2 regions of the Arcobacter acticola genome follow, and region 2 is predicted to be linked to the other one. Evidence: riboswitches for the same ligand, from Rfam matches in the RefSeq annotation. Region 2 holds a riboswitch; the other holds the start of a gene.

Region 1 (4,435 bases), 970 kb from region 2:
TTTGAAGTATTAATTCTGCTTTGAACTATTTCATATATTTCTTTATGTTCAATATTATTCATTAGCTCTTCAATCTCTTTTAATCTCTCATATTCCTGTGTTGAAATAACAACAGCTTCAAGCTTATTGTTTTTTAGAATACCGACTTTTTCTAAACTATGTTCTTTTAAATTTCCAAGAATTTTACTTATTGATTTTGTAAAGTCTGTAATTGATAATAATTCATTTTGTGTATAACTTACCATTTTATTAACTCCTATATTCTATGGTTTATATTATAGCTAATTTAATAGTGAATTTACAAATAAATATTTTCAAGTTTAAAAAAAAGTTAACTAAGATTAATACAATTTATTCTGAAATATTAACATTTTTTTTATTGATATTGAACTCTAAAAGTATACTTAGCAAAACCTTTTTACGGTAATTATTACGGTATTTTAATTTTTAATTAAATAACTAATTAATTTTTTCATTTAATATTTTAATTTCATTATTAATAGGATTTTGAATATTCTCAGCCTTTGCAATCTCTTCTTCTTCAACACCCTCTTTTAATGCATTTTTAAAATTTTTAATACCGCTTCCCAATCCCTTTGCAAGTTCAGGAATCTTTTTACCAAAAAGCAAAAGTATTACTATAAAAATCACTGCTAATTCCATACCACTTGGCGCACTAAACATATTTACTCTCCTATTGACTTTTTTGAAAGTATAACTTTTTTATTGAAGAATTAATCAATTATATTAATAAATCGTTTCTTTTATTTTTTTAAAGTATTTTTTTACAAAGTATAAAAGATCATATAACAGTTTTTGAAATATACAATCAAAAAATTTGTTAACTAATTCCTTTATTTTTAGTTCTTTTATTATATTATAGCGCACATGAAGAACAATTTTATAGCTCAAATACAAAACTTAAGCCTTGATTTCAAAGGTAAAAAACTATTTAAGAACCTAAACTTTAATATATTGGAAAATAAAAGTACCGCCCTACTTGGAAGTTCAGGAGTTGGAAAATCAACCCTGCTTAGATGTATAGCTGATCTTGAGATTGAGAATATCACAGATGGAAAAATAATATTAAAAGAAGGTACAAACATCGCTTGGCTTAGTCAAGAAAACTCACTTTTCCCTTGGCTTAGTATTTTGGATAATGTTCAACTATATCATCATCTAAAAGGAACTAAGACAAATCAAACTTTACAAAAAGCAGAAGAGCTTTTAAGCCAAGTAAATATGTCTGACCACCTAAATAAAAAAACCTATGAGCTTTCAGGTGGACAAAAACAAAGAGTTGCACTAGCTAGAACTCTTATGCAAGATGCAAATCTTATTTTGATGGATGAACCTTTTTCAGCCTTAGATGCAATTACAAAAATGCAACTACAAGATTTGACTTGTCATTTATTAAAAGATAAAACGGTAGTACTTGTGACCCATGATCCACAAGAAGCTATAAAACTAGCAAATCATATTTATATTTTAAAAAACCAACCTGTTGTTTTTGAAGAAGTTGCCTCTTTACAAGGAGCTTTACCTCATCAACTATCAAATGAAAAATTATGGAATTTGCAAGAAGAGTTAATATCAAAACTTCAAGAACAAAACAAAGAAAGTCAAATATGAAAAAAGTTTTAATAATATTACTTCCTATAGTATTTTTATTTATTTTGTGGCAAAGCATTATTGTGATTTTTGATTTACCTCACTATATAATGCCAAAACCAAAAGATGTATTTTTCCAACTAATCAATCAACATAGCTTACTTTGGGAACATACACAAACTACACTTTTAGAGATAATAATAGGAATAATTCTTGGTTGTATTTTTGGTTTGGGTTCTGCTTTTACTCTGCTTTATTTTAAAAAAATTGAGAAATATTTACTTCCATTACTTGTAATTTCACAAGCAATTCCTGTATTTGCAATAGCGCCTCTTTTGGTTTTATGGTTTGGTTATGGTATGGCTTCAAAAATAGTTATGACAGTGATTATTATATATTTTCCAATTACCACTGCTTGTTATGATGGCCTTAAAAACACACCAAAACAGTGGCTTCAACTTGCACATACATATAAGCTATCTGCTTTACAGACTTTATTAAAAGTACGCTTTAGAGCAAGTTTACCTTCTTTGGCTTCTGGACTTAAAATTGCAGTTTGTATAGCACCCATTGGAGCAGTTATTGGGGAATGGGTTGGATCTTCAAAAGGACTTGGTTATCTTATGTTACATGCAAATGCAAGAATGCAAATTGATTTGATGTTTTCTGCACTTTTTATACTAATTGTAATGACTTTAAGTATTTATTTTTTAACTGATTATTTAACAAAAAAGTTTATTCCTTGGGCTTCACATTTACATTAAATTGACTTAAATTCTTTTTTCAGATAAGATTTATTTTTTAGTACATAGGGAGCTTATATATAGGCTGAGAGGAAGTTTTGAACTTCGACCTTTGAACCTGATCTAGGTAATGCTAGCGTAGGGATTTGTTTTTGCAAATGTATTTATATACTTCAAATTTTGTCTATCTTTATTTCAAGATAAACTCTCTTCTTATATTATAAGTTAAAAGGAGAGCAATGACTATTACACAAGATCTTATCAAAAATTCAAAGCCTCATTGGGATAATTATATTAAACATGAATTTGTACAAAAATTAGCTAATGGAACACTGGAACTTAAAAACTTTCAACACTATTTAATGCAAGATTATATTTATCTATTTCATTATTCAAGGGCATTTGCACTTGCTATGTACAAAAGTGATAATTTTGAGCAAATGGAGTTTTCAAGACAAGCTTTAAATTCTATCTTAGATGAAATTCAACTACATATAAATTATTGCAAAGAGTTTGGGATAGATGAAAAATCAATCCATGAACAAAAAGAATCACCTGCATGTGTTGCATACACTAGATATGTGCTTGATTGTGGGCTAAGTGGAGATTTAACCCAACTTTATGCAGCTGTAATCCCCTGCTTTCTTGGTTATGCAAAAGTAGCTGATTATATCACTCTTAACAACTTAAGCGTAGCAAATAATCCATATCAATCTTGGATAGATATGTACTCTTCAAAAGAGTATCAAGAAGCAGCAAATGATGCAACTGAGTTTTTTGAAGGACTATGCAAAGACTTATCAAAAAAACAAATGGGAAAAATACAAGATATTTTCACAACAGCCACTCGTATGGAAATATCTTTTTGGCAAATGGGTTTAGACCTATCGTAAAAAATAAAATAAAAAAGGAAAATAATGAAAAAAACAATATCAAAAATAACATTAAGTTTACTACTTTTAAGCTCAACTGCTTTTGCAGATAAAGAGAAAGTAAGCTTACTTTTAGACTGGTTCGTAAATCCAGATCATGCAGCTATCATAATAGCTCAACAAAAAGGTTTCTTTGAAAAGAACAATCTTGAAGTAGAGATTATGGAACCAGCGGATCCTACAATGCCTCCAAAACTAGTAGCTGCAAAAAAAGCAGATTTAGCTGTTGATTATCAACCACAACTTCAAATGCAAGTGGCAGAAGGTTTACCATTAGTAAGAATTGCAACACTTGTAAACTCTCCACTTAATAGTTTAATCGTATTAAAAAATTCTGGTATAAATAAAATAGAAGATTTAAAAGGTAAAAAAGTAGGATATTCTGTAAGTGGATTTGAAACAGTTTTATTAGATGCTATGCTAAAATCTGCAAATTTATCTGAAAAAGATGTTGAACTTGTAAATGTAAACTTTTCATTATCTCCATCTTTGATGAGCAAACAAGTTGATGCAGTAATTGGAGCTTTTAGAAACTTTGAATTAAATCAATTAAAATTAGAGAAAGAAGAAGGAAAAGTATTTTTACCTGAAGATTATGGAGTTCCTAAATATGATGAACTAATAGTTGTTGCAAATAAAGATAATGTATCTCAAGTTAAATTTAAAAACTTTGTAAAATCTTTACAAGAAGCAACAAACTACTTAAAAGAAAATCCTAAAGAATCTTGGGAAGCTTTTATAAACTATAAACCAAAAGAGTTAGATAATGAACTAAATCGTCTTGCATGGGCTGATACTTTGCCATATTTAGCAGCAAATCCTGCTACTTTTGATAAAAAAGTTTATGAACAAATGGCTTTATTTATGAAACAAAATAAACTTGTCGAAACATTACCAAGTTTAGATGAGTATGCTCAAGAGATATTAAAGTAAAGAAAGTAGAGAATTAACTTTCTCTACTATTTTTTATTTAGAATTTATAACATCACTCATAAGTTTTATTGTTTTGTCAAAATATGGATTCCATGTAAGTCTTGCAAAATATTTTCCTTCTTCTTTTAATCCCCAAGCTGAATACCAAAGTTCATCTTCTTTTTCATTATAGATCTTATCTTGACCATTTTTGAACATTTTATATGAGCCATTTCT
Region 2 (4,435 bases):
AAATATTTTGCTGTTATACTCTATGAATTTTTCTTTTGATGTTGGTATTAATATTCCAATTGCAAGATTGCCTATAAGCTCTTTTTCATCTTCATAACATAAAATATCTATTAATGATCTATTTACATGTTTAATAAAACCATCTTCTATAATCAAAATACCTTCAATTGTATTATCGGTTATTTCATGAATATCTGTAAAAAACTTATTATTATCACTCATATTAAACTATTTCCAATTAAATTTATGTTTTATACATTATAATAGATTATATTAATTTTTATGTTTAAATAAGGCTGTTAAATGCTAGATTATGCACTTTTAGAAAAATATTCAAAAGATATTTCCATACTTTTTGTTGAAGATGATTTAAGTATAAGAACTGAAATAAAAGAGTTACTTGAAGAAATTTTTTCTATTGTTTATGTGGCAGTTGATGGAAAAGATGGACTTGAGAAGTATTTAGATTTTTATAAAAAAAATAGTGTCTATTTTGATTTAGTTTTAAGTGATATACAAATGCCAAATATGGATGGTATTGAATTAATAAAGGCTATTTATAAAGAAAACTCTAATCAAAAAGTTCTAGTTTTATCAGCTCATAATGAAAGTGCATATTTAATGCAGTTGATTAATCTTGGTATTAGACAATTTATTTTAAAACCCTTGGATTATAATAACTTTTTAGATGTAATTTTTAAAATAAACAAAGATATCTATTTTGAAAAAAATGAAGAAAAGATAAGTGCTTTAATAAAACTATCTGATACTCTGTTTTGGAATAAAAAAACTCAAGAATTAATAGATAATAATCAAGCTGTTAAACTAACAAAAAAAGAGTTGATTTTAATCTCTTTACTTCTAAAATACCCAGAAAAAACAAATAATAATGAAGAAATAATATCATTGATGTGGGCTGATGATTTTGATAAAAATCCAGATATTACAAATCTTAAAAATATAATCTCACGACTTAGAAAAAAAGTACCTTCTTTAAATATTGAAAATATCTATAGTTTTGGATACAAAATACATACTACCTTGGATTAATACTGCTTAAATGATACTTTTGTAGTACTTTTCCTTGATATAGTTTATTTAACTTAAGAAAAAGGAGTATGTTATGAAAACTTTAGTTTTATCATCGCTTTTTATTTTACTTTTTACAGGATGTATTCAAGACTCAAGACAATTGACTAAAGAAGAGTGTGAAAGAGGCGGATACAAATATGCAACAGAAAAAAAACTGAATTATAGAACAGGTAAATATGAATTAAAATTTATTTGTTTAAATAAAATAAAATAGTTTATGAATTTAATACCAAAGTACTTTGTTTCTTTATATATTAATAACTATTAAGTATTAAGGTTTTTCTATTATGGAATTTATAGACCTGTATGTTTATATTCTAAGTTACACCTATCTCTTGATGTTTTATAACCTCTTACTTTTGGAGCAATTCTTACAAATAGAAAGCTTGTTCCAAAAAGAGTTGAATTGGTGAACATACTCCAAAAGGTACAGATTGTTGAACTTGTTATTTTAACTTAGATACTTTTAAATTCTAAGTATGAATTTAGATTACCATTCCACTAAATTGATTTAAGCTTTCATAAATAAAACTTCAAGTAGAATCGATAATCAACCTCTCGGGGCGCTTTATCTTTTTTAAAGATAGAAGCTGAGATAGCAGTTTTGCTTGTCCCGTTGAACTTGAACTGGGTAATTCCAGCGTAAGGAAGAGACTGTACTTATTTTATAGACTATAAAGTCTAATATATTTTTTTATTGCGAAAAGCTTTTAAAATGATATATCTACATATTTTAACTACACTTCTCTCTTTTCGTATTTTATTTATGAAAGAGATTAAAATGACAAACAAACAACAAGAAACAATAACAACATCAAATGAGTTACTAACAAGAGAACCTTTCCCCGCATCAACTAAGGTGTATATAGAGGGGAAAATACACACAGATATTAAAGTTCCCGTAAGAGAAATACTTTTGGCAAATGAAACTAAACTAAGAGTATATGATACATCTGGTCCTTATACAGATACAAGTATTGACATTGATGTAGGTAAAGGTATTCCAACTATCAGAAAAGAATGGATTGCTAAAAGAAATGACGTTGAGCAATATGATGGTCGAATTATGGAACCTAGTGATAATGGATACAAAACAGAGGAACAACTTGACTTTGTAACAGCAGGAACAAAAGGATTAGTAAGAACTCCTTTAAGAGCAAAAAAAGATGAAAATGGCAAAACAAAAAATGTTACGCAACTGTGGTATGCAAGACAAGGAATCATAACAGCTGAAATGGAATTTATTGCACTTCGTGAAAATCAAGATTTAGCTATGAGTAAAGAATATTTACAAGATGAAGAGCGAGAAAATAGATTAAGAGGTGAAAGTTTTGGTGCAAATCTACCAAAAGTAATAACAGCAGAATTTGTAAGAGAAGAAGTTGCAAGAGGAAGAGCTGTAATTCCATGTAATATAAATCATCCAGAAGTTGAACCTATGATTATAGGACGTAATTTTTTAGTAAAAGTAAATGCTAATATTGGTAACTCAGCAACTTCATCTTCAATTGCTGAAGAAGTAGAAAAAATGGTATGGTCAACAAGATGGGGAGCAGATACTGTTATGGATTTATCTACGGGTAAGAATATTCATACTACAAGAGATTGGATTTTAAGAAACTCTCCTGTTCCTATTGGAACAGTTCCTATTTATCAAGCCTTAGAAAAAGTAAAAGGCGTAGCTGAAGACTTAACATGGGAAGTATTTAGAGATACGTTAATAGAACAAGCTGAACAAGGTGTAGATTATTTCACTATTCATGCAGGACTTCTTTTACATCATGTACCAATGACTGCAAAAAGAGTTACAGGTATTGTAAGTCGTGGTGGAGCTATTATGGCTAAATGGATGATTCATCATCATAAAGAAAACTTTTTAAATACACATTTTGAAGATATTTGTGAAATTATGAAAACATATGATGTAACATTTTCATTAGGAGATGGTTTACGTCCAGGATCAGGTGCGGATGCTAATGATGAAGCTCAATTTGCAGAGCTAAAAGAATTAGGAAGATTAACAAAAATTGCATGGAAGCATGATGTTCAAACTCTTATCGAAGGTCCTGGTCATGTACCGATGCATCTTATAAAAGAAAATATGGAAAAGCAACTAGAATGGTGTGATGAAGCACCTTTTTACACACTAGGACCCCTAACTACTGATATAGCTCCTGGTTATGATCATTTTACATCAGGTATTGGTGCAGCTATGATTGCTTGGTATGGTTGTGCAATGTTATGTTATGTAACACCAAAAGAACATCTTGGATTACCAAATAGAGATGATGTTAAAGAAGGTTTAATTACATATAAAATTGCAGCACACGCAGCAGATATTGCAAAAGGTCATCCAGGAGCACGAGCAAGAGATGATGCAATGAGTTTAGCACGATTTGAATTTAGATGGGTTGATCAATTTAATATTGGTCTAGATCCATATAGAGCAAGAGAGTTCCATGATGTAGAACTACCTGCTGAATCTGCAAAAGTAGCACATTTTTGTTCTATGTGTGGACCTAAATTTTGTTCTATGAAAATTTCGGCGGAAGTAAGAACATATGCAGATGCATTAGGAACAGATGTTGAGACAGCAAGAAAAAAAGGCATGGATGAAATGTCTTTAAAATTTGAAGAAATGGGATCCGAAATTTATGTTGAAGCAAAAGAATAATCAAGTAAAAAATAAGAAAATGAATATAGCAATAGTTGGTACTGGTTTAGTAGGTAGAGTTTTGGCTCTTAACCTACTAAAAGATGGACATACTTTAACACTATTTGATAAAGATAGTAAAGATGGACTTACATCAGCTGGTTATACAGCAGCAGGTATGTTAGCACCCTTTGCTGAACTTGAAACAGCTGAATCAATAATATTTGATTTAGGTGTTCGCTCTGTATCTTTATGGCCCGATTTATTAAAAGAAGTTGGAGTTTATGATGGATTTCAATTAGCAGGAACAATTATAACTGCCCATCCTCAAGATTCAAAAGAACTTGAACATTTTATTACAACATTAAAGAACAAAGTAAAAGAAGCCAAAGAAATAGAATCTATAAATAAAGAGCAATTAGAAGAACTCGAACCTGAATTAACTCAATATAATAAATCATTTTATATTAAAAATGAAGGGCAAGTAGATTCACAACGTTTTATAACTGCTTGTTCTGATTATTTACAAAATCATCCAAATGTAACATGGAAAGATTTTACAAAAGTAGACAAGATAGAAGAGGGTAATATTTATATAAATAAAGAAATTCAAGAGTTTGACTGGGTTTTTGATTCACGTGGGTTAGGAGCAAAAGAGCATTTTTCTGATTTACGAGGTGTAAGAGGTGA

Evidence for each region. A riboswitch is a leader RNA that binds a small molecule or an ion and turns the genes downstream of it on or off. The one in region 2 is predicted to bind thiamine pyrophosphate.
Region 1: linked by a shared signal. The riboswitch ahead of tenA (thiaminase II) and the one ahead of thiC (phosphomethylpyrimidine synthase ThiC) in region 2 are both predicted to bind thiamine pyrophosphate.

What each region holds. Positions count from the first base shown of each region.
Region 1 is NZ_CP042652.1:2,211,584-2,216,018, forward strand. It holds gene AACT_RS11325 (hypothetical protein) at 1-245, opposite strand, end outside; gene AACT_RS11330 (twin-arginine translocase TatA/TatE family subunit) at 460-684, opposite strand; gene AACT_RS11335 (ABC transporter ATP-binding protein) at 889-1,632, shown strand; gene AACT_RS11340 (ABC transporter permease) at 1,569-2,375, shown strand; TPP riboswitch at 2,411-2,516, shown strand; gene tenA (thiaminase II) at 2,594-3,247, shown strand; gene AACT_RS11350 (ABC transporter substrate-binding protein) at 3,272-4,219, shown strand; gene AACT_RS11355 (alpha/beta hydrolase) at 4,253-4,435, opposite strand, start outside.
Region 2 is NZ_CP042652.1:1,240,450-1,244,884, forward strand. It holds gene AACT_RS06355 (sensor histidine kinase) at 1-222, opposite strand, end outside; gene AACT_RS06360 (response regulator transcription factor) at 304-1,050, shown strand; gene AACT_RS06365 (hypothetical protein) at 1,124-1,306, shown strand; TPP riboswitch at 1,642-1,758, shown strand; gene thiC (phosphomethylpyrimidine synthase ThiC) at 1,874-3,766, shown strand; gene AACT_RS06375 (FAD-dependent oxidoreductase) at 3,786-4,435, shown strand, end outside.